4 regions of the Staphylococcus carnosus genome follow, and region 1 is predicted to be linked to each of the others. Evidence: riboswitches for the same ligand, from Rfam matches in the RefSeq annotation. Region 1 holds a riboswitch; each other region holds the start of a gene.
What was found. Region 1 has a riboswitch for S-adenosylmethionine ahead of DYE31_RS10775 (MetQ/NlpA family ABC transporter substrate-binding protein). Riboswitches for the same ligand answer to the same signal wherever they lie in the genome.

Region 1 (5,643 bases):
AGCAGCAGCAATGCAAGTGACAAATCTGCACAAACGTCTCGCATTACTTGTTTTATCTATTGTGGGTAATAAAACAAATCGTATTGTAATCGGTGCTATTTTGGTATCTATTGTACTTGCTTTCTTTGTACCATCAGCAACAGCACGTGCTGGGGCAGTTGTACCGATTCTATTAGGTATGATTGCAGCATTCAAAGCTTCGAAAGAAAGTAAATTAGCTGGTTTATTAATTATTACAGCAGTTCAAGCAGTTTCTATTTGGAATGTAGGTATCAAAACAGCAGCTGCTCAAAATATAGTAGCAATCAACTTTATCAACCAAAGTTTTGGACAAGATATTTCTTGGGGACAATGGTTTTTATATGCAGCACCTTGGTCTGTACTTATGTCAATTGCATTATATTTCATTATGATGAAAGTAATGCCTCCAGAACATAAAGAGATCGAAGGAGGTAAACAACTTATCCGTCAAGAACTAGACAAACTTGGTCCAATCTCGGCGCGTGAGTGGCGTTTAATAGCAATTTCTGTATTGTTATTATTCTTCTGGTCAACAGAAAAAATATTGCATCCTATTGATTCTTCTTCAATTACACTTGTAGCCATGGCTGTTATGTTGATGCCGAAAATTGGTGTGATGAATTGGAAAGAAGTAGAAGATAAAATTCCATGGGGAACAATTATTGTCTTTGGTATTGGTATTTCACTTGGTAACGTGTTGTTGAATACTGGCGGCGCTCAATGGTTGAGTGATAAAACATTTGGCTTGATGGGCTTGCAACATATGCCATTAGTAGCTACTATTGCACTCATTACATTATTCAATATCCTTATTCACTTAGGATTTGCGAGTGCAACAAGTTTATCGTCAGCTTTGATTCCAGTGTTTATTTCTTTAACTACAACTTTGCATCTAGGCGATCAAAGTATCGGATTTGTCCTTATTCAACAATTCGTTATTAGTTTCGGATTCTTATTACCAGTAAGTGCACCACAAAATATGCTTGCATATGGTACAGGTACATTTACTGTTAAAGACTTCTTGAAATCAGGTGTTCCATTAACTATCGTAGGTTATATTCTTATAATCATTTTCAGTATGACATATTGGAAATGGTTGGGACTTATTTAAAATCAAATAAGACAATAAAAACTTACTTTTTAATAAAAAATAAGCGCACAGATCAGTTTTGTTAACTGTCTGTGCGCTGCTTTGTTTAAAAAACAAAAAAACATACATATAATGCTATATATTCAAAGAAAGTCAGTAAATACATATATTTTAATCGTAGTTTGGCACCAATTGGAACCTCCCAATTCGGATAGTGCTGTTCATAATAAGTTATTTGTAGTAAAAATAACCCGATTCCAAGTGGTAAGAACATAAGCCCAATACTGACTGGATATGAAAACCCGATTTTACGGATAAGATGACCAATTATCATTTGGAATAAAACGATAATGGCTAAAAATATTCCTAGGTAGACTGTCATTTTACCATTCGCACTCCTTTAATTAAAATCAAGAATAGAAATTGAAGTACTGTCATCAAAAAGATAAAGAATACACCTCTAGAATCAAGCAAAGTCATCACATCACGGAAGATGGAAAAAGGTTGGTTGACTAAATAGACTGTGTGCAAGCGTAAAAACCGGCCCATGAATATGCCTAAACTATTTGTGAAAACCAAGATAATTACAATGAGGTAATTAAACACAGGTTTATCTGTTAAATGCAGTAGTTTCATATTGATAAGTGCATATAAATAAAGTGCAAACAAGACGCCTGACACTAAGAATGTAAAATACATCCATTCCGTTGGACGTGCACCATGATAAATATCGAAACCAAATTGATTGAGATGAATGAGATCTGTAACCATATAGAATGTATTTGGAAGTATTAATATAAAGATTACAGCGAAGACAATAAATAATGGCCATTCAAATTTTCTTTTAGGTACAAATAATGGAAGTAGTAGTACTAATTCAAAAGGTATATATGCTAAAAAGAGATTAAGTGCCATAAAATTATAGAAATGATTTAAAGGTAAAGTTAATAATAGTAATAGCACAAAGAGTATTCTAGCAATATAACGTGATTGCATAATTGATGCCTTCTTTCTTTCTTCTCTCGTAATGATAATTTTAATTTATATCAATCGTATTTTTGTTTAAATCAGTCAGACTTATTTGTTTATGTTACAGAGTTTTGAACGTGATATCAATTTAAAAGGGCAATAGCATCCTAACTAAATTGTGATATAAAAGGGATGAATTTTGTGTTTTCATTTAGGGAATAATAATAAGAATTGCAATATTGCTATAAAATGTATCTATTGAGCGTTAGGCAGTCCATGGTGTATAATGGGTAGTCATAAAAATTTAGGTGCAAATAAGCAATAAAGGAGGACATCATGAGTAAGCAATTAATCACATTATATTTTAATATATTTCTTGTTTTCTTAGGGATTGGATTAGTTGTACCTGTATTACCGGTATACTTAAAAGATCTTGGTTTAAATGGAAGTGATTTAGGAATTCTTGTTGCGGCCTTTGCATTGGCGCAGATGGTTATTTCACCATTTGGCGGTAACTTAGCAGATAAATTAGGTAAAAAATTAATTATTTGTATTGGCCTCGTTCTTTTCTCAGTTTCTGAGTTTATTTTTGCGATGAGCAGCAGTTATACTTTATTAATTATTTCAAGAATTATCGGCGGTTTCAGTGCAGGTATGGTAATGCCGGGTGTTACAGGGATGATTGCAGATATTTCTCCTGCTAAAGATAAAGCGAAAAACTTTGGATATATGTCGGCCATAATCAACTCTGGATTTATATTAGGTCCTGGACTTGGCGGATTTATGGCAGAGTTTTCACATCGCTTACCATTCTATTTCGCAGGAACTTTAGGTATTGCAGCTTTCATCTGTTCTATTTTCTTTATACATGGCGCGAAACGTCAAACAACAGATGGTTTTACTCAAATAGAGCCGCAAGAATTAGCCAAAATTAATATTAAGGCTTTTATTACGCCAGTGATCATTACTTTTGTATTAGCTTTTGGTCTTTCAGCTTTTGAAACATTATTCCCGCTTTATACAGCAGATAAAGCGCACTATACGCCTAAGGATATTTCAATTTCAATTACAGGCGGCGGTATTTTAGGTGCAGTTTTCCAAATCTTTTTATTTGATAAATTTATGAAATACTTTAAAGAGTTGACATTCATTCAATTTGCATTATTTTATTCGGCTTTAGTCTTATTCTTTTTAATTATTGCGCATAGCTATTGGTCAATAATGCTTATCAGCTTTATCGTATTTATTGGTTTTGACATGATTCGTCCAGCAGTTACCAACTATTTTTCAAATATTGCAGGAGATCGCCAAGGTTTAGCGGGTGGATTGAACTCGACTTTTACCAGTATGGGTAACTTTATTGGTCCTTTAGTTGCGGGTGTCTTGTATGATTTTGATTTTGAATTTCCGTTGTATATGTCGATTGCTGTCATGTTATTAGGAATATTTATTATATTTGTTGAGAAAACAATTAGAAGTAAAAAACAAACTCAAGAAGGTTGAATATAAGGTGTGAAACATTAAATGTTTCAGCCTTATTATCTGTTGTTATTTTTCAGAAAAATTAAAAATCTAATTGACGGTATTAATTGATAATGATAGGATAAAAATAATTCAATTAATCAAACTCTTATCCAGAGCGGCGGAGGGATGTGCCCGACGAAGCCCAGCAACCATCGTATAACGAAAAGGTGCTAATTCACATTAAGCAAAAGAAGCTTATGAAGATGAGAGAAAGTAATTAAGACTTTCTCTTTTAAAGGGGGAAGTCTTTTTTCATCGTGATGTAAGATTTGATTAATTTGGAGAACTCTTACATAGGATGGTGTCCATTGACATGAAAAAATTAATAAGCGTATTAACTTTAGTAGTCATCGCATTCGCACTTGCAGCTTGCGGTCAAAGTAAAAGTGCAGAGAATAAGAAAATTACTGTAGCAGCCTCGCCAGCGCCTCACGGTGAAGTATTAGAACATGCGAAAGAAGAAATGAAGAAAAAAGGGTACGACTTAGAAATCAAAGTCGTCAATGATTATAAAGTGCCTAATAAATTGTTGGATAAAGGCGATGTAGATGCTAACTTATTCCAGCACGTACCTTATTTAAATGCAGAGAAAAAGTCTCATGGATACAAAATTGAAGAAGTAGGCAAAGTCTTTACGACACCAATGGGCGTATATAGTAAAAAATATAAAAATATTAAAGATATCCCTGAAGGTTCTACAATTTATGTTTCAAACAACCCAGCTGAAGAAGGTCGTTTCTTATCTTTCTTTGTTAATGAAGGGTTAGTGAAAATTAAAAAAGGTGTCAAAATTGAAGATGCTAAATTTGATGACATTGTAGAAAATAAAAAGCATCTGAAATTCAATAATCAGCAAGGTGCAGAATTCTTACCTAAAACGTATAAAAGCGGAGAAGGTGCAGCTGTGATTATGAATTCCAACTATGCAATGGACAATGGTTTGAAACCTTCTAAAGATGCGATTGTGATGGAAGATAAATCATCACCATTTGCGAATATCCTTGCGGTAAAAGAAGGGCATAAAAACGATAAGAAATTCCAAGAATTAATTAAAGTTTTGCAATCTAAAGATATGAAGCACTTCATTGAGAAAAAATATGGAAAAGATGTTGTTCCATATGAAGCAAAATAACTGACAACTGGAGGTAATCAAATGACAAAATTAGGAATTATCGGGACAGGACGTGTAGGAAGCCAAGTATTAACGGATGCACAATATTTAGGAATCTTTTCAGAAATTGTCCTGATAGACACAAATGAAGACTTGGCGAAAGGTGAAGCACTTGATCATCGCCATTTGCAAGGCCTTGGGCATACACATCATGTCAATATTTATAGCGGGACGTATCAAGATTTATCAGATGCTGATATCGTAATCGTATCGGCGAGCGCACCTTCTACACCAGAGATGGCAGATCGAACGTTGTTGACACGTGCTAATAGTTTAATCGTGCATTCAGTTTTTCAAAAATTATCTGAGGTTACCCAAGAAGCGGTCGCTATTTTGATTTCAAATCCAGTAGATGCTATGACGTTGATTGCGCAAGAAGCGGGTTACCCAGCACATAAAGTCATTGGAACGGGTACTAATTTAGAATCCTCGCGTTTTCGTACTTTGATTGCAGATCATTATCAAGTTGATCCAAAAAATGTTGAAGCATTTGTATTAGGTGAACACGGTTCGCATGCAGTGCCGATTTGGAGTCGAGTGCGTATTGCTGGTATTGAGCTTCCTGAATTTGAAACATTAACAGGAAGTACACCAATTGATAAAAAAGCAGTTTCCAAACGAATCGATGAAGTCGCTTTTGAAGTATTCAAGAAGAAAGGTTGGACAAATTCAGCAATTTCCAGATCAGCTGTACAGTTGGCACAAGCCATTTTATTGGATGAACATCCTATCGAACCCGTCAGTGCTTCTGTGAATGGAGAATATGAATTGACTGGAGGAGCACTCAGCTTGTTATCTTTAATAGATAGAAACGGTATTGTAAAACGCCTGCCGATTTCTCTTAATTCTGATGAACTCCAACAACTTA
Region 2 (5,643 bases), 1.9 Mb from region 1:
AGGTGATAAAGGTGATGATGGTACTTCTGTAACTATTACAGGAACTGAAGTACAACTTGACGGCTCTACAAAAGTCACATTCTCAGATGGTCGTGAAATTAATATTCCTAAAGGTAAAGATGGCAAATCTGTGACAATCACTAAAGCTGAACCAGATGCAGATGGCAATACAGTTATTGACTTCAGTGATGGTTCTAAAGTGACTGTACCAAAAGGTAAAGATGGCAAATCAATCACGGTACCAAAAGGCCAAGATGGCAGATCTGTTTCAGTGAAAGGTTCTCATCTAGATAAAGACGGCAACACTGTTGTTGAATTTACTGACGGTAATGTTATCACTGTCTTAAAAGGACGAGATGGCAAAGATGGTGTTGATGGCAAATCGATTACAGTAACAGGACAAAAAGTAGATCCGAATGGTAATACTATTGTTGTATTCAGTGATGGCCGCGAAATTACAATTCCAAAAGGAAAAGATGGTATATCTGTAACTGTGAAAAATTCACATCCAGATAAAGATGGTAACACAATCGTTGAATTCAGTGACGGTAATACAATTACAGTCTTGAAAGGCCAAGATGGACGTGATGGTCTAAACGGTAGAGATGGAAGAGATGCTCAACCATATACACCTGTTATTATTGTTAATAACTATATTGACGCTTATAATACGCACGTTGTTTGTTTGAGTGATGGACGTAAAATTGAAATTCCATGTTGTCCGAATGGTCAGCCTGTTATTATTGTAGGTTATTACTACGACACTGTTGGAAATATTGTTTTACAATGTGGCGATAATTCACGTGTAATTGTTCCATGTCAAAAATCAATACAACCATCAGTATCTATTCCGATGATTCCATTGGTACCAGCACAACCAAGTGTACCAGTGCAACCAAGTGTACCAGCACAACCAAGTGTGCCAGCACAACCGAGTGTACCAGTACAACCGAGTGTACCAGTGCAACCAAGTGTTCCTGTAGATCCGAATGGTCAGATTGAAACACCAAACATACCTGGTCCGCAAACACCGAAAGAACCTACTCAACCAGGAGGCTATACACCATTTGTCCCTAATAATTCAGGTGATCAATTTGTGCCAGAACAGCCGAATACTGATACAAAAGTGCCTTCAGTAGAAAAAGATAATAACGAAGGTAATCATGTAACAGATGAGAATAGAGGTTACACAACTAGAAAAACAAATACAGATATTAAAGTTGAAAAGGCTAATAAAACAAAATCAGCTCAACCTCAACAAAAAGTGAAAGCATTGCCGAATACAGGTAGCGATAATACAGCACCGATGTTGTATGGTACTATCTTTGCAGGTTTAGGAACAGCAATGGTATTTGGTATGAAACGTCGTAAAAATAAAAATTAAATATATGTTTTAATTTTGAGAATCAGGCTTTAATGCCTGGTTCTTTTTTTATGATGAATACTGTTAATTCAAATTATAGTGTATATATTGTTGTTGCGATTTCTTGACGTAACTGACGTTATATTCGGTTTATATATTGTTTGATCAATTGATACTATCTAAATATATAAACGAAACCATGCATTTATTAAAGCCATGAAAGTGAGTTATATCATATGATAAAGTGAACATAGAATATACAAAGGAGCGAAGATGAATGAAAGTATCCGGAGAGGTCAGATTTACGATTACATTGATATTAGTATTTGGAATAGGCTTTATAATACAAAATTTCTTTACTACGAATAATTGGGTAACTTTTCTAATTAAGCTTGTTATCAACGTAATAGTAGCTTTAGTTTTAACAGTATTAATCAATTTTATTTTTGAAAAGATAGAGAAAAACAAAACTGGTAAATGAACTGTTTTTAAGCATTTTTATCATTGATTTGAATACTTGCAAACGCTTACTGCTGTAGTGTTTAGAATAAAGTTGAAATTAACAATTTTCTAAAAATTAATGTTGACTTTTTCACTCAGTAATGTAATATATGGAATATAAATAAATGAATTGAATACATAAACTCTTATCCAGAGAGGTGGAGGGACAGGCCCTACGAAACCTCGGCAGCAGGATCAGTTATAAATGATTACTGTGCCAATTCCTACAGCGGAGCTGTAAAGATGAGACGAGCCGATATATTATTCCGAGGACTTGTTTCATTGTCCCCGGAATTTTTATTTTTCAAAATAAAAATCTAAATAGAGGCAAAATTCATTTATTTCAAATTATCAGAGGGGGCTATTCAATGATTGAGTTCAAGGATGTCACTAAAACATTCCATAAGCGCTCAACAGAAATTCAAGCTTTGAAAGATGTCAGTTTTACTGTAGAACGTCAAGAAATCTATGGTGTCATCGGCTATAGTGGTGCCGGTAAAAGTACATTAATCAGAATGGTAAATAAGCTTGAAGATGTAACGTCTGGAGAAGTTATTGTCGATGGACATCGTATAGATCAATATAGCAAGAAATCATTACGCAAAGTCAAAAAGAATATTGGCATGATATTCCAACACTTCAATTTATTAAACTCAAAAACAGTATTCAGTAATGTGGCAATGCCATTAATTCTTGAAGGCAAAGACAAAAAATACATAAAAGAGAAAGTAGAGGAAATGCTTGATTTCGTTGGTCTTGGAGATAAAGGAACACAATATCCGAATGAACTTTCAGGTGGTCAAAAACAAAGAGTGGCGATTGCACGAGCACTTGTAACAGATCCTAAAATTTTGTTGTGTGATGAAGCAACGAGTGCATTAGACCCAGCAACAACTGATTCTATCTTGCAGCTTTTAAAACGCGTTAATGAAACATTTGAAGTTACAATTTTATTAATTACACATGAAATGAGTGTTATTCAAAAAATTTGTGACAAGGTTGCTGTAATGGAACAGGGTCGAGTTATCGAAAAAGGCACTGTGCTAGACGTGTTCAGCCATCCGAAAACTAAAACGGCTAAGAACTTTGTTTCTACTGTCATCAGTACTGATATCAGTGACAAGATGATACATCAGTTACCGACAGATGAAAATTATCAAGATGTGAAAGTTTATATGGAAGGTTCTCAATTAGGTTTATCAGTTATCCAGACATTGATTAAAACATTCAATTTAGATGTTAATGTGATTTATGCTTCTATGTCTGATATTCAAGATACTTCAGTGGGATATCTGACATTACGTATTAAAGGTTCTGATGAAGAGAAACAGCATGCATATGATTACTTGAAACAACATCACATCGAATATGAGGAGGTTGGATAATATGCTAGGTTCATCATTAGATTCATCTCAATTATGGGAAGCACTTTATCAAACGTTATTGATGGTTTCGATTTCATTAGTAATCGGTGCATTAATCGGAATTCCATTAGGCATTCTGCTTGTTGTTACAAAGAAAAATGGAATTTGGGAAAATGTTGCAGTTTACCATATCTTGAACCCGATTATTAATATCTTCCGTTCTATTCCATTCATTATTTTGTTAATTGCGATTGTGCCATTCACAAAATTGATTGTAGGAACATCAATCGGGACAGCAGCAGCTATCGTACCATTAACAGTATATGTTGCACCTTATATTGCACGTTTGGTTGAAAACTCTTTGTTAGAAGTAGATTCAGGTGTAATTGAGGCGGCACATGCAATGGGCGCTTCACCTTTCCAAATTATTCGTTACTTTTTAATGCCAGAAGCTTTGGGCTCTTTAATCTTAGCGATTACAACTGCGATTATTGGTTTAATCGGTTCAACAGCAATGGCAGGTGCAGTAGGTGGCGGTGGTATTGGTGACTTGGCATTAGCATATGGTTATCAACGTTTTGATACTATCGTCATTGTGATTACAGTAGTTATCTTAGTGATTATGGTTCAGCTGATTCAATCTCTCGGGAATGTCTTAGCTAAGAAAATTCGCAGAAATTAATCAAACAAAGGGGTATTTAGGATATGAAAAAATTATTAGTATTATTAATGGCATTAGTCGTTGTACTTGCTGCATGTGGCGGCAATAAAAAAGATGACAAGACAGTGACAGTAGGGGTAGCATCAGATGATACGAAAGTATGGGATAAAGTAAAAGAACTTGCGAAAAAAGATGGAATCAACGTTGAAATCAAGAAGTTCTCTGATTACAACGTACCGAACAAGGCGCTAAATGATGGGGATATCGACATGAACGCATTCCAACACTTCGCATTCTTACATGAATATGAAAAAGCAAACAAAGGTACACATATCACACCAATCCGCACAACAGTTTTTGCACCATTGGGTATTTATTCTAAGAAAATCAAAGATATTAAAGATTTGAAAAAAGGTGCAAAAGTTGTTATTCCTAATGACGTTTCTAACCAAGCACGTGCATTGAAATTATTAGAAAGTGCTGGTTATATCAAACTTTCTAAAGACTTTGGTTTAAAAGGCAGTAAAAAAGATATCGTTGAAAACAAAAAAGATCTAGATATTAAAGCAGTTGATGCACAACAAACAGCACGTTCTTTAGATGATGTTGATATCGCAGTTATTAATAACGGTGTTGCATCAAAATCAGGATTAGATCCTAAAAAAGACCCGATCTTCTTAGAAAAAGATAATACAAATACTTCTAAACCTTACATCAACATCATTGCAGTTAATGATAAAGACAAAGACAACAAAACATATAAAAAAGTTGCTGAATTGTATCATTCTAAAGAAGCAAGAAAAGCATTAAAAGAAGACACTAAAGACGGCGAAAAAATCGTTGACTTATCACAAAAAGAAATTAAAGAGATTACAGATAGCTTGAAATAAAGTGAGAGAATAAACAGGCATTTCTAAAATATAGGAGTGTCTGTTTTTTTGTATGTTGTATGTAAAAATCGCAACAAAAAAGCTTCGACTCAAAATTTTGAATCGAAGCTTTAAGTAGCGGAGAAAGAGGGATTCGAACCCCCGCGAGCCGTTAAGCCCCTGTCGGTTTTCAAGACCGATCCCTTCAGCCGGACTTGGGTATTTCTCCATCAATATTTAACACAAGAATTATTATATAATAAGATAACCTACCCGTCAATAAGTATTTTAATAAAAACATCAAAAACTTTGAATGGTTTTAAAAATGTTAATGAAAGACAAAATATTTGATGACGGTTGCCTACTTTATAAATCGGGTAAATATTTAATGTTATGTCAAAACTACCAATTTAGGAGTGCTACTATGATGGAAGAACTATATTATGGAGACCATGAAGAACAATTGATTGATATTTATCCGGCGCCAGACACAATAGCTGAACATGACGACAAATGGTTAGTATTGATTCATGGCGGTTACTGGAGACAAAAATATGATCGTTCATTAAATGATAAATTAATAGAGATGCTTACAAGAGAAGGTTACAATGTAGCAAACGTTGAATATAGACGTGGAGAACATGCATGGCCAATACCAGAAGAAGATACTAAAAAAGCACTTCAAGCTTTCAAGTCTTCTAGATATGTTGATAATCAAGAGATTATTTTAATTGGTCACTCTGTAGGTGGTCAATTAGTATTGAATAATGCGGATGAAGCTGACCGTGTTATTGCGATGGCACCTGTAACAGATGTACCTTACACAAAAGAACAAGGATTAGGAAGAAATGCAGTAGAAGAGTATTTTGGAGATATTACAGAAGC
Region 3 (5,643 bases), 350 kb from region 1:
GAAATAGATGGGTGTTGAGTGGCTGGTTGAAAAGCTTCAAGAACATGATATAACATTAAATGATAAACAAAAGCAGCAGTTTCAAACTTACTATGAATTGCTTGTAGAGTGGAATGAAAAGATGAACTTAACAAGCATTACTGATGAAGAAGGCGTTTATTTAAAGCACTTTTATGATTCAATCACAGCAGCGTTTTATATTGATATGAATCAAGAATTGAGTATTTGTGATGTCGGTGCAGGTGCCGGCTTCCCAAGTATTCCTTTGAAAATTGTGTTCCCGCAATTAAAAGTGACGATTGTAGATTCATTAAACAAACGTATTCAATTCTTAAATCATCTTGCTGATGCATTGGACTTACGCGGTGTCAGTGTTGTTCATGAACGTGCAGAGAATTTCGGCAATGTCAGAGGAGACAACCGGGAGTCTTATGATATCGTAACAGCACGTGCTGTAGCGCGTCTTTCAGTATTGAGCGAGTTATGTCTGCCGTTAGTGAAAACAGGCGGCCACTTTATCGCGATGAAATCTTCTAAAGGTGAAGAAGAATTAGAGGAAGCTCGATTTGGTATTGGTGTGTTCGGTGGAAGAGTAGAAGCGGTTGAAACATTTGAATTACCTGGTGATGCAGGAGAACGTCAAATGATTATTATTGAAAAACGCAGTAAAACACCGAAAAAGTATCCACGAAAAGCAGGTACGCCTAATAAATCTCCTTTACTAAAATAGAAATAAATATTAGTATATAAGTATATTTAGAGGGAGAGAATGGACAATGAAAAAGCCTTTTTCTAAACTATTCGGTTTAACAAATAAAGACGAAGATATCACAGGCTATACAGAAGAAGAACGTAATAATAATGTTGAATCCATTCAAATTGAGCGCATTGTGCCGAATCGATATCAGCCGAGACAAGTTTTTGATCAGAATAAGATTAATGAACTCGCTGAATCTATTCAAGAACATGGACTGCTTCAACCCATTGTCGTGCGTCCGATTGAAGAAGGTATGTTTGAAATCATTGCAGGAGAACGTCGTTTCCGAGCATTGAGTACTAATCAAATGGCTTATGCAGATGTCATCATTCGTGAAATGACAGATGAAGAAACTGCTGTTGTAGCATTGATTGAAAATATTCAACGTGAAAATTTATCAGCTGTTGAAGAAGCTGAAGCGTATCAAAAGTTATTAGAGCTTGGAGATACAACACAAAGTGAATTGGCACAAAGTGTCGGCAAAAGCCAAAGCTTTATTGCAAATAAATTGCGTTTATTGAAGCTTGCGCCTAAAGTGAAACAAAAACTTTCTGAAGGAAAGATAACAGAACGCCACGCTAGAGCATTACTGAGCTTAACTTTCGAACAACAAGAAGAAATGGTTCAAACGATTATCGATCAGCATCTGAATGTTAAACAAACAGAAGCAAGGGTGAAAAGCCTGGTTGGTCCTGAAAAAGTAAAAGCTAAGCCATTCCAATTTGCTAAAGACTTAACAAACGCACGCGAAACACTTCAAAGCAGCTTAGATAAAATAGAACAAAGCGGTATCCATATAGAACAAAAAGAACGTGATTGTGATGATTATTTAGAAATAAAAATAAGAGTTTATAAACGATAAAAGTCATTCGCTACTGTGCGAGTGACTTTTTTTAAATTGTTTTAAAAAAACTAATTAGAAGTATACAATGTGTCCACCCTTTTTTATATAATTAAGAGTGTATCTTAATTATATAAAGGGGAGAAATAGCAATCATGAAAATTAAGCATCTATTTTCTGCTACAGCAGCACTTACTATTTTATTAGCAAGTTGCGGTTCGCAAGAAAAATCGGACAACGATACTAAGCATGAAGAAAAGACTAAAAAAGACGATAATCAAAAAACTGAGAAAAAAGAATCAAATTCAACATCAAGCTCAACGAATAAAAATCAATCTAGTAAAAGTTCTGAATCTAAAAAAGAGTCAAATTCAAACGTTAAACCTGTGAGTCAACTTACACCTCAAGAAAAGGTCGCTTTGGCATTATACGCACCTAAATCAGCCGATTTTACAGTCACTCCTAGTGAATTATTGAATCATAGTTATGTTCAAAATGGAAATGGGGGGGATATTCAACGTACAATTCAACAATTAAAATTATCTAAAGTTGAAGATGTGCCTAAATATATTCCAAGCGCACCTCAAAATATGGATTTTTATTATTCAAATAATTCTAAGGCAGCTTCGGTTGTTGTTATTGGAGTGAGTGATACTCAAGTTTTAATTTCGGGTACGCAAGGGATTAATCCATATCAACAGTTAGTAAATATTGGTGGGTTATATGACGTTAAAGATCTTTATAACCAATATAAAGATAGAAATTTCCAACAAGTAGCAAATCTTATTACTTTTACAGAATCAGCTGAGCCTGCACCAAAAGAGGATGATTCAAGCAGTGACAGCAAAAGCAGTTCATCAGACTCTGGAGAAAAAGTAACTCGTGCTAATGTGATAGATAAAGTAGAAGACTATGAAGGTCATAAATTAGATACAAGCACTTACACGTATAAAGAACCTGAACAAAAGAGTGATGGAAGTTGGGGCTTCTCATTTGTAGATAAGTCAGGCAAACTTGCAGGGTCTTACATCGTTCATTCAGATGGTTCAGTAGAAAAATTTGATGCTAAAGGACAACCTGAATAGGAGGACTTCAACAGATGAAAATGAAGTATTTGTTTGCTGCTTCTGCAACGTTAGCCCTCTTACTTTCAGGATGCGGGCACAGTGACAATAAATCATCAGACAGCAAAAAAGATAATAAACAAGAAGCAAAGCATAAGGATAATAAAACTTCTGAAAAACAAACCAATAAAGAAAGATTTTCAGAATAGAATAGTGAAAAAGATAATTCCGAATCAGAAAAAACATCTGATAATATCAAAAGCTTTAAACAACTCACTAACAAAGATAAGATTGCTTTAGCAATGTTTGCAGTGGGACATTCAAAGTATGCAAAAACAACCATTTCAGCAGAAGAATTATTAAACCATAGTTATGAGAAATTGGATAGTTTGAAAAAGGTACAAAAATCTATCCAAAATATTAAATTCCAAAGAACATTTGATGGACAAGTACCAGGACAGCCTTCTAATATGGATGTTTATGAGTCATATGAATCAAAAGGTAACTACCTTACGATGATGGCTATGACAGATTCACAAATCATTATCATGCCTGAGCAAGGAACAAATACGTACCAACAATTATTGGATTACGGTGCAATTTATAACCTTAAAGACTTGTATGAAAAATATAAGGATAATCCAAACTTTTCTAAAGTGGTAAATATGATTTCGGTTAGTGAAACGCCTGAAGTAGGAACAAGCAGCAAGTCTGATTCTTCTTCTGAAAGCAACGCTAAAGAAAGCACGAGTTCAAGTGGCACAGTAACACGTGCTAATGTGATTGATAAAGTGGAAGACTACGAAGGTCATAAATTAGATACAAGCACTTATACGTATAAAGAACCTGAACAAAAGAGTGATGGAAGTTGGGGCTTCTCATTCGTGGATAAGTCTGGCAACCTTGCAGGTTCGTATATCGTTAATTCCGACGGTTCAGTAGAAAAATTTGATTCTAAAGGACAACCGGAATAATATTTATAAAACTCTGCAGCTTATATGTTGTGGAGTTTTTTATGCTCCTTACTATAATTGAAAAATGTCAGAATTTTTAGTACAATGAGAGACGTTAATTATATTAATCAAACTTATCAAGAGAAGCAGAGGGAATTGGCCCTATGAAGCTTCAGCAACAGAAGGTTATTTAGACTGACCTCACTGTGCTTCATCCAACAAGTACAACTTGAAAGATAGGTGCATATACATAGTAGGCTATATGTTGCTTATACAGTGACATATAGCTTTTTTTGAAAAAAGTATGACGTATCTATCAAAATAAAAGGGGGAACTATGAATGGTGATGTCAAGAAGATTAGCTAAGATACCGGATAGTTATTTTGGAAAAACAATGGGAAGAAAAATTGAACATGGACCGCTTCCTCTCATCAACATGGCAGTAGGTATTCCAGATGGAGAAACACCTAAAGGAATTGTCGATGAATTTGCGGACGCTTTGAGACTTCCTGAAAACCAGAAATATGGCGCGTTCCATGGAAAAGAAACGTTCAAACAAGCAATTGTCGATTTTTATCAACGTCAATATGGCGTTGAATTAGATAAAGATGATGAAGTATGTATTTTATACGGCACTAAAAATGGTCTGGTAGGCTTACCGAACTGTATTGTTAATCCAGAAGATTATGTATTGCTGCCTGACCCTGGATATACAGATTATCTGGCTGGCGTTTTATTTGCGGATGCGCATCCCTATGCATTAGAGTTAGAACCTCCGAATTATCAGCCCGATTGGGATAAAGTGCCTGAGGATATCTTGAAACAAACGAAGCTCATCTATTTAACTTATCCGAATAACCCGACAGGCTCTACAGTAACACAAGAAGTGTTCGATGAAGCGATTCAAAAATTCAAAGGAACGCAAACTAAAATCGTACACGATTTTGCCTATGCTGCCTTTGGATTTGATCATAAAAACCCAAGTATTTTGCAATCAAAAGATGGAAAGGATGTAGCGATAGAAGTCTACTCGCTGTCTAAAGGATATAATATGTCAGGTTATCGTGTTGGTTTTGCATTGGGGAATAAAGATGTTATTCAAGCATTGAAGAAATATCATACACATCACCACGCTGGCATGTTCGGTGCATTACAAGATGCGGCTACTTTTGCTTTGAATAATTATGATGATTTTTTAGAACAACAAAGTGAAGTGTTCAGAAAACGTCGAGATCGCTTTACTGCTATTTTAGATGAAGGTGCTATTCCATATGAACCTATGACAGGTGGTATTTTCTTATGGTTAAAGACACCTGAAAGCTATACTGGAGAACAATTTGTGGAATTCCTATTACAAGATCAGTCAATATTAGTTGCCCCGGGTATTCCATTTGGCGATAATGGCAATCATTATGTACGTGTTTCTCTTGCGTTAGACGATGAACAATTAGATGAAGCAGCGAAGCGGTTGAAATCACTTAGCCCTATGTATAAAAAATAACTGTAAATTAATACCAAACAGAAACTACATTTTAGGCAGTTCAGCCACATATTATAATTCTAAGAAGTTACAAAAGATGCTATTATGCAGGTGTAATAAAAAACATTCAGACGTCCTGGTAAAGAAGACTGAGTGTAAAAATGTTAGGCGTATGGTCTGAGCCATATTCTACCTTAGGCTTATTGAAATAGTCGATTATGTTGGGTGCATAATCGACTATTATTTATTGTCTTTCTTTAACAATAAATAAGCAGCGACTGTTAAAGTTACTGTGTAAATCACTTTGAAAGTTACAAAAGCACAACGAAAAAAATGAGAGGTGAGACAACAAAAGTTGTTTCATCTCTCATTATTTTACTATATATAAATTTTAGGAATAATCTTCAAAAAAATAGAACACTGGATATACGGCTACAACACACACGGGGTGGTGGGAGGTGCTGCCATATATCCAGTGTCTTCTTTTTATAATTAGTAAAAGGAGTTAGGTTATTGCCGTTTATCGGGAAGTGGCAATAAATGAAATT
Region 4 (5,643 bases), 120 kb from region 1:
TAGTATTTCATATACTAGTTTATAATAATTTTAATCTGTAGTCAAAACCGCACTACATTGGTACATTTATAAATTATAACGCAATTGAACCCTATAATAAACCTTTTAAGCACCTAAATTAAAAGAATTCTAATATAGTAATCACTATTAAATCTATAATTTTTCGTGATTTAATTCACTAAAATAATTCTTTCTCATTCTCATTTTCTTACGGCTAATTATCATTTCCAATATTTTTGTCACAATAATAATATTGACAAATTTCAACAAGTTAAGCATTCTACTTCCGATTGCAAAAGAAAAAACTCCTCCAACCTAACAGGTCAGAGGAGTAAGAAAATCATTATATTATTTGGCAGGGATTACTGCACCGTCATATTTTTTATTAATATAATCTTTGATTTCTTTAGATTGTAAAACTTTGATTAAAGCTTTGATTTTTTTCTTATTTTGATCGCCATCTTTAACAGCTACTAAGTTTGCGTAAGGATTGTCTTTTGGTTTTTCAAGCGCAATTGAATCTTTTTTAGGACTTAAATGTTGTTCGATAGCAAAGTTAGAGTTGATGATAGCTGCATCAACATCTTGGTTTTGATAAATTTTCGGTAAGTATTCTGCAGATTGTTTGTTGTTGAATTTAATATCTTTTTTGTTTTCTACAATATCGCTGAATTTAGCATCTTGAATTTTAACGCCTTTTTTCAATTTGATTAAACCGTCATCTACGAAGAATTTCAAGAAACGTCCTTCTTCAGCAGGGTTGTTTGATACATATACTGTAGCGCCTTTTGGAAGGTCTTTTAAGCTTTTATATTTTTTAGAGTATACACCCATTGGTTCTAATTCTACATTACCTACAGATACAAGTTTATAACCTTTACTTTTCTTTTCAGTGTTTAAGTATGGTGTATGTTGGAAGAAGTTGGCATCCAATTCGCCATTATCCACTAATTTATTTGGTGTAGTGTAATCATTGATTGTTTTAATTTTTAAGTCATAACCTTCTTTTTTCAAGATTGGTTTTGCTTTTTCTAAAATTTCAGCATGTGGTGCTGGTGATGCACCTACTGTAATTGTTTTCGAATTTTCACTGCTCGTTTTGTCTTTGTTGCCACAAGCTGCTAATGCTGCTGTTAATACTAAAACTGCTAAAATACTAATAATTTTTTTCATTTGCTTTACCCCTTTTGAAATTTAAAATAATTATTAACGCTTGTCTATTTTATTTGTAGCCCAGTCACCCACAAATTGGATGATGAACACGAATACTAAAATTAAGATAGTAGAAACTAAAATAACGTCATTTTGGTTTCTTGTGAATCCTGTTAAATATGCTAAGTTTCCTAAACCGCCTGCACCGATAACACCAGCTACTGCAGTTGAACCAACTAAAGCAATCGCAGTTACAGTTATACCTGAAATCAATGCTGGACGAGCTTCTGGAATTAATACTTTTCTGATAATTGTCCAAGTATTAGCCCCCATTGAACGTGCAGCTTCGATAACACCTTTGTTAATCTCTTTAAAAGCAATTTCCACTAAACGCGCATAGAACGGAGCGGCTCCAATGACTAACGCTGGCAATGCACCAGTCGGTCCACTAATAGTTCCTAAAATCAAACTTGTAAACGGAATTAACAATAAGATTAAAATAATGAATGGAATCGCTCTGAATAAGTTAACTATAAATGACACAATTTGATAGAAAACTTTTGCTGCTGGTGAAGTACTCTTAGCCGTCAAGAATAACAATACGCCTAAAATTAAACCTATAACAAAAGCAAACACTGTCGAAATAGCCGTCATATATAATGTTTCAAGAGAAGCTTGCCATACTTGATCCCACTGCACATTAGGCATCGTTATCATTTCTTGCAAAATATCACTGAATGACTTATCCATGACGTACCACCTCCACGTTCACATTATGACTTTCCAGTTCATTTTTGAACTCCTCGAAATATTCAGTTTTCAATCCTGCAATATGTACAATCAAGAAACCGATAGGTCCATTTTTAGAATGACGAATATTTGCTTCTAAAATATTTACATCTAAATTATATTTTTGAGTAATAAAGGACACAATAGGTTCAGTTGTTTCTTCCCCTGCAAAATTAAATCTAAGAATATAACCATCTTGCGATTCTGGAATCAATTCTTCGATTGACTCATCAAATTCATCATTTAAGCCTTCTTTAACGAAACGCTTAGTAACCTGATGTTGAGGATTTTCAAATACTTCTTTGACATTTCCGCGCTCAATCACACGTCCATTTTCCATAACGGCAACTTCATCACAGATTTGTCTAATAACGTTCATTTCATGAGTAATAATCACAATTGTTAAATCTTGTTCTTTTCTTATTTTCAAAAGCAGTTCTAAAATTTCATCAGTTGTTTGCGGGTCTAACGCACTTGTTGCTTCATCACATAACAAGACTTTAGGATCATTTGCTAATGCTCTTGCAATACCGACCCTTTGTTTTTGACCTCCAGACAATTCAGAAGGATATGCTTTTTCCCGTCCGCTTAAACCTACTAATTGAACAAGTTCTTTTGCTCTTTTCACAGCGTCACGACGGTTATACCCAGCAATTTCCAATGGAAATGTAATATTGTCCAACACAGTTCTTGACCATAATAAATTGAAATGTTGGAAAATCATGCTGACTTTTTGACGTTTCTTTCTTAATTGTGCTTTAGAAAGCTTACCTAATTCTTCTCCGTCTATAATCACTTCGCCTGAAGTTGGTTCTTCTAAATAATTTAAGATTCTGACAAGAGTACTTTTACCAGCGCCTGAAAACCCGATAACGCCATAAATAGTACCTTCAGCTACATCTAAATCGACATGATCAACAGCTAGTACATCTTGATGTTTCGTCTTATACCGTTTGACGATTTGTTTTAGTTGAATCACCCTATACTCCCCTTTCCTTGCTTACACTACCAAATTAAAAATGCTTTCTCTTATCGCTGCTTATAGCAATAAAGAGAAAGCAATTTAAAATTTCTTTCTCTCATCTTCAAAAGCAGTTCAACTTTTTGTGAATTGGCACCATTTCTATATAAAGACGGTTGCCGGGTTTCGCAGGGCACATCCCTCCACCTCTCTTGATAAGAGATAACACTATTTAATTGATTTTTATCCTACCACTTCACTCAGTGATAGTCAATAACTATTTTAAATTTTCTAATAAATATGGAACAGATTGAAATGCGTAAATACGCTTCATTTCTTCATCTTTGGACATTATCAATAATACGGGAACAGATTGAATTTGATATTGTTCACTGAAGTCTGCATGAAAATTCAAATCAACCTTTGTAACAGGCAACTGTAAAATCTCATTCGCAATGTCTAGCATGCGTTCTGAAATCTTACAAGTTCCGCACATCGGAGTATATCCGAAGATAAGATGTTTATCTTTATCAAAGTTTTGCGTAATATCTGTCCGCTCTTCTTTACTCGTACTCATCTATAAACTAATCCTTTCACAGGAGCTTCTTCTTTTACTTCAAATCCGTATTTTCTAAGCACTCTGGCAAGATAAGGTCTAGGACAGCGTGCCACTTCGCAGTATGTTTTATCTACAAAGATATGCCCGCTTTCTGAAAGATATTGTTTAAACCATTGTCGGATACGATTACCTTCTTTATCTGCATCCACAAGGATAAAGACTGGGCGTTCATATAGGGATTCAATCATACCATCCAACTTATCAATTCCCATTGTCCCGTGTGTACACATGATTTGAACAGGCTCGTTTATCACCTCTTGAACACGCTTTTTATCTGTCTTACCTTCAACAACGATTACTTTATCTAACAATGCCATATTCACTACACTCCAATACTCTCGTGATATCATTGCATAATACTTGCAAACGTGGTGCTTAAGTTAAGAAATACGTATCGATATTTAGTTTTAATCATAAACTTATAACTATATTTTAACGCAGACACTTATTGCTTTGCATGAAACTTGTTTATGTTTCACACACTATGTAGATGTTGTTAAGTATCTGCACTTTACCGATATAATTAGTTATATCCAAAATAGCGAAAAAAATAACCCCAAAATACAAAGTATCCTGGAGTTGCATATCAATATAAATTATTCACCAATCATTTCTTTATATTGATCAGCTGACAATAAGTCATCTAATTGACTTTCATCATTTAATTTCACTTTCACCATCCAAGCTTTTTCGTATGGTGATTCATTAACGAATTCAGGGCTGTCTTCTAATTCTTCATTGATTTCTACAACAGAACCTGATACAGGTGCATATAATTCAGATACAGTTTTAACTGATTCCACGCTACCGAAAGATTCGCTTTCTTCAATATCATCTTCAGTTTCTGGTAATTCTACGAATACAATATCGCCAAGTTCTCCTTGCGCATATTCAGTGATACCGATTGTTACTGTATCGCCCTCAACTTTTACCCATTCATGTTCTTTTGAATATTTTAATTCCTCTGGCACTGCCACACGAATCCCCTCCTATAAAATAAATGAATACATTTCAATGATGCCATATGAAGCCTTTTCATTCAACTATTTATAGACATCTTTTAATTTTTTATATTTTTTGGTTAATTTAATTATGCAAATTTCCATTGCAATGATTTCTTAGAGAATCAAGCCTTAATTCACCCATGTTTCTTTGTACTCTTTTTCATTGAAACCAAGAGTGATTTTATCACCTGAAACCGCTAATGGACGTTTAACTAACATACCGTCCGAAGCCAATAAATCCAGTTTTTCATCGTCTGATAAATCATCTAAGCGATCTTTAAGACCTAATTCACGGTATTTACCTCCGCGCTTATTGAATAATTTATCAATCTCGACGCCGGTCTTATCAATAATATCTTGTAATTCTCTTTTATTGGGGTTTAACTCCACAATGTCAATTGGTTCATAACTTACGCCATATTCATCTAAAAATTTGGCAGCCTTCTTACATGTTGTACAATTTTGATACTGATAAAATCTAATCACAAATATTGACCTCCTTTAACTTTGTTTATAATATACCAAATTATCATTTAAAACGCTTTAATTTATAGGTTAAAATTTTTTTAGATTTGCTAAACATTAGTTATAATAAAGGTACGATAATTTAATTGAAGGAGAGAACGAATAATGGAAGCTATTAAAACACGTGAAGATTTTGATAAAATTATTCAAAGTGCTGAGCCTGTAATTATTAAATTCGAAGCAGGTTGGTGTCCCGATTGTCGCGCTATGGATATGTGGATTGATCCTATTATCAAAAAATATGATGAATACAAATGGTATTCAGTTAATCGTGATGAACTTGAAGAAGTAACACAAGAAAATGAAGTGATGGGTATCCCTAGCTTATTAGTTTTCCAATATGGAGACAAACTAGCACATTTACATTCTGCAAATGCTAAATCTCCTGAACAAGTAGAATCTTTCTTAAGTGAAACATTCAACAAATAAATACAGACAACAAAAACGGGCTGTGATTTCTATGTGAATCACAGCCCGTTTTAAAATTAATATTCCGAAATAAAACTTTCAGTGTGACGTGGTTTTTTCGGAGGGATTTTTCCTTCTAAATCTGTTAAATATAAAAATCCAACCAAATCTTCGTCAGCTTGTAC

Region 2: it holds a riboswitch for S-adenosylmethionine, as region 1 does, so the genes downstream of both, DYE31_RS01410 (methionine ABC transporter ATP-binding protein) here and DYE31_RS10775 (MetQ/NlpA family ABC transporter substrate-binding protein) in region 1, are expected to answer to the same signal.
Region 3: it holds a riboswitch for S-adenosylmethionine, as region 1 does, so the genes downstream of both, DYE31_RS12530 (aminotransferase class I/II-fold pyridoxal phosphate-dependent enzyme) here and DYE31_RS10775 (MetQ/NlpA family ABC transporter substrate-binding protein) in region 1, are expected to answer to the same signal.
Region 4: it holds a riboswitch for S-adenosylmethionine, as region 1 does, so the genes downstream of both, DYE31_RS10200 (methionine ABC transporter ATP-binding protein) here and DYE31_RS10775 (MetQ/NlpA family ABC transporter substrate-binding protein) in region 1, are expected to answer to the same signal.

The regions. Positions count from the first base shown of each region.
Region 1 is NZ_UHCT01000001.1:2,214,861-2,220,503, reverse strand. It holds gene DYE31_RS10795 (SLC13 family permease) at 1-1,132, shown strand, start outside; gene DYE31_RS10790 (hypothetical protein) at 1,218-1,493, opposite strand; gene DYE31_RS10785 (DUF1361 domain-containing protein) at 1,490-2,107, opposite strand; gene norA (multidrug efflux MFS transporter NorA) at 2,417-3,583, shown strand; SAM riboswitch class I at 3,708-3,814, shown strand; gene DYE31_RS10775 (MetQ/NlpA family ABC transporter substrate-binding protein) at 3,918-4,736, shown strand; gene DYE31_RS10770 (lactate/malate family dehydrogenase) at 4,758-5,643, shown strand, end outside.
Region 2 is NZ_UHCT01000001.1:338,983-344,625, forward strand. It holds gene DYE31_RS01400 (YSIRK-type signal peptide-containing protein) at 1-1,384, shown strand, start outside; SAM riboswitch class I at 2,008-2,114, shown strand; gene DYE31_RS01410 (methionine ABC transporter ATP-binding protein) at 2,233-3,249, shown strand; gene DYE31_RS01415 (methionine ABC transporter permease) at 3,251-3,910, shown strand; gene gmpC (dipeptide ABC transporter glycylmethionine-binding lipoprotein) at 3,934-4,779, shown strand; tRNA gene DYE31_RS01425 (tRNA-Ser) at 4,898-4,987, opposite strand; gene DYE31_RS01430 (alpha/beta hydrolase family protein) at 5,183-5,643, shown strand, end outside.
Region 3 is NZ_UHCT01000001.1:2,561,068-2,566,710, reverse strand. It holds gene mnmG (tRNA uridine-5-carboxymethylaminomethyl(34) synthesis enzyme MnmG) at 1-7, shown strand, start outside; gene rsmG (16S rRNA (guanine(527)-N(7))-methyltransferase RsmG) at 8-730, shown strand; gene noc (nucleoid occlusion protein) at 777-1,619, shown strand; gene DYE31_RS12540 (hypothetical protein) at 1,754-2,683, shown strand; gene DYE31_RS12940 (hypothetical protein) at 2,698-2,871, shown strand; gene DYE31_RS12535 (hypothetical protein) at 2,965-3,636, shown strand; SAM riboswitch class I at 3,747-3,858, shown strand; gene DYE31_RS12530 (aminotransferase class I/II-fold pyridoxal phosphate-dependent enzyme) at 3,956-5,116, shown strand.
Region 4 is NZ_UHCT01000001.1:2,097,471-2,103,113, forward strand. It holds gene DYE31_RS10190 (MetQ/NlpA family ABC transporter substrate-binding protein) at 349-1,173, opposite strand; gene DYE31_RS10195 (methionine ABC transporter permease) at 1,207-1,902, opposite strand; gene DYE31_RS10200 (methionine ABC transporter ATP-binding protein) at 1,895-2,920, opposite strand; SAM riboswitch class I at 3,018-3,124, opposite strand; gene DYE31_RS10205 (thioredoxin family protein) at 3,180-3,479, opposite strand; gene DYE31_RS10210 (toprim domain-containing protein) at 3,476-3,838, opposite strand; gene gcvH (glycine cleavage system protein GcvH) at 4,118-4,498, opposite strand; gene DYE31_RS10220 (arsenate reductase family protein) at 4,655-5,011, opposite strand; gene DYE31_RS10225 (thioredoxin family protein) at 5,156-5,479, shown strand; gene DYE31_RS10230 (nitroreductase family protein) at 5,536-5,643, opposite strand, start outside.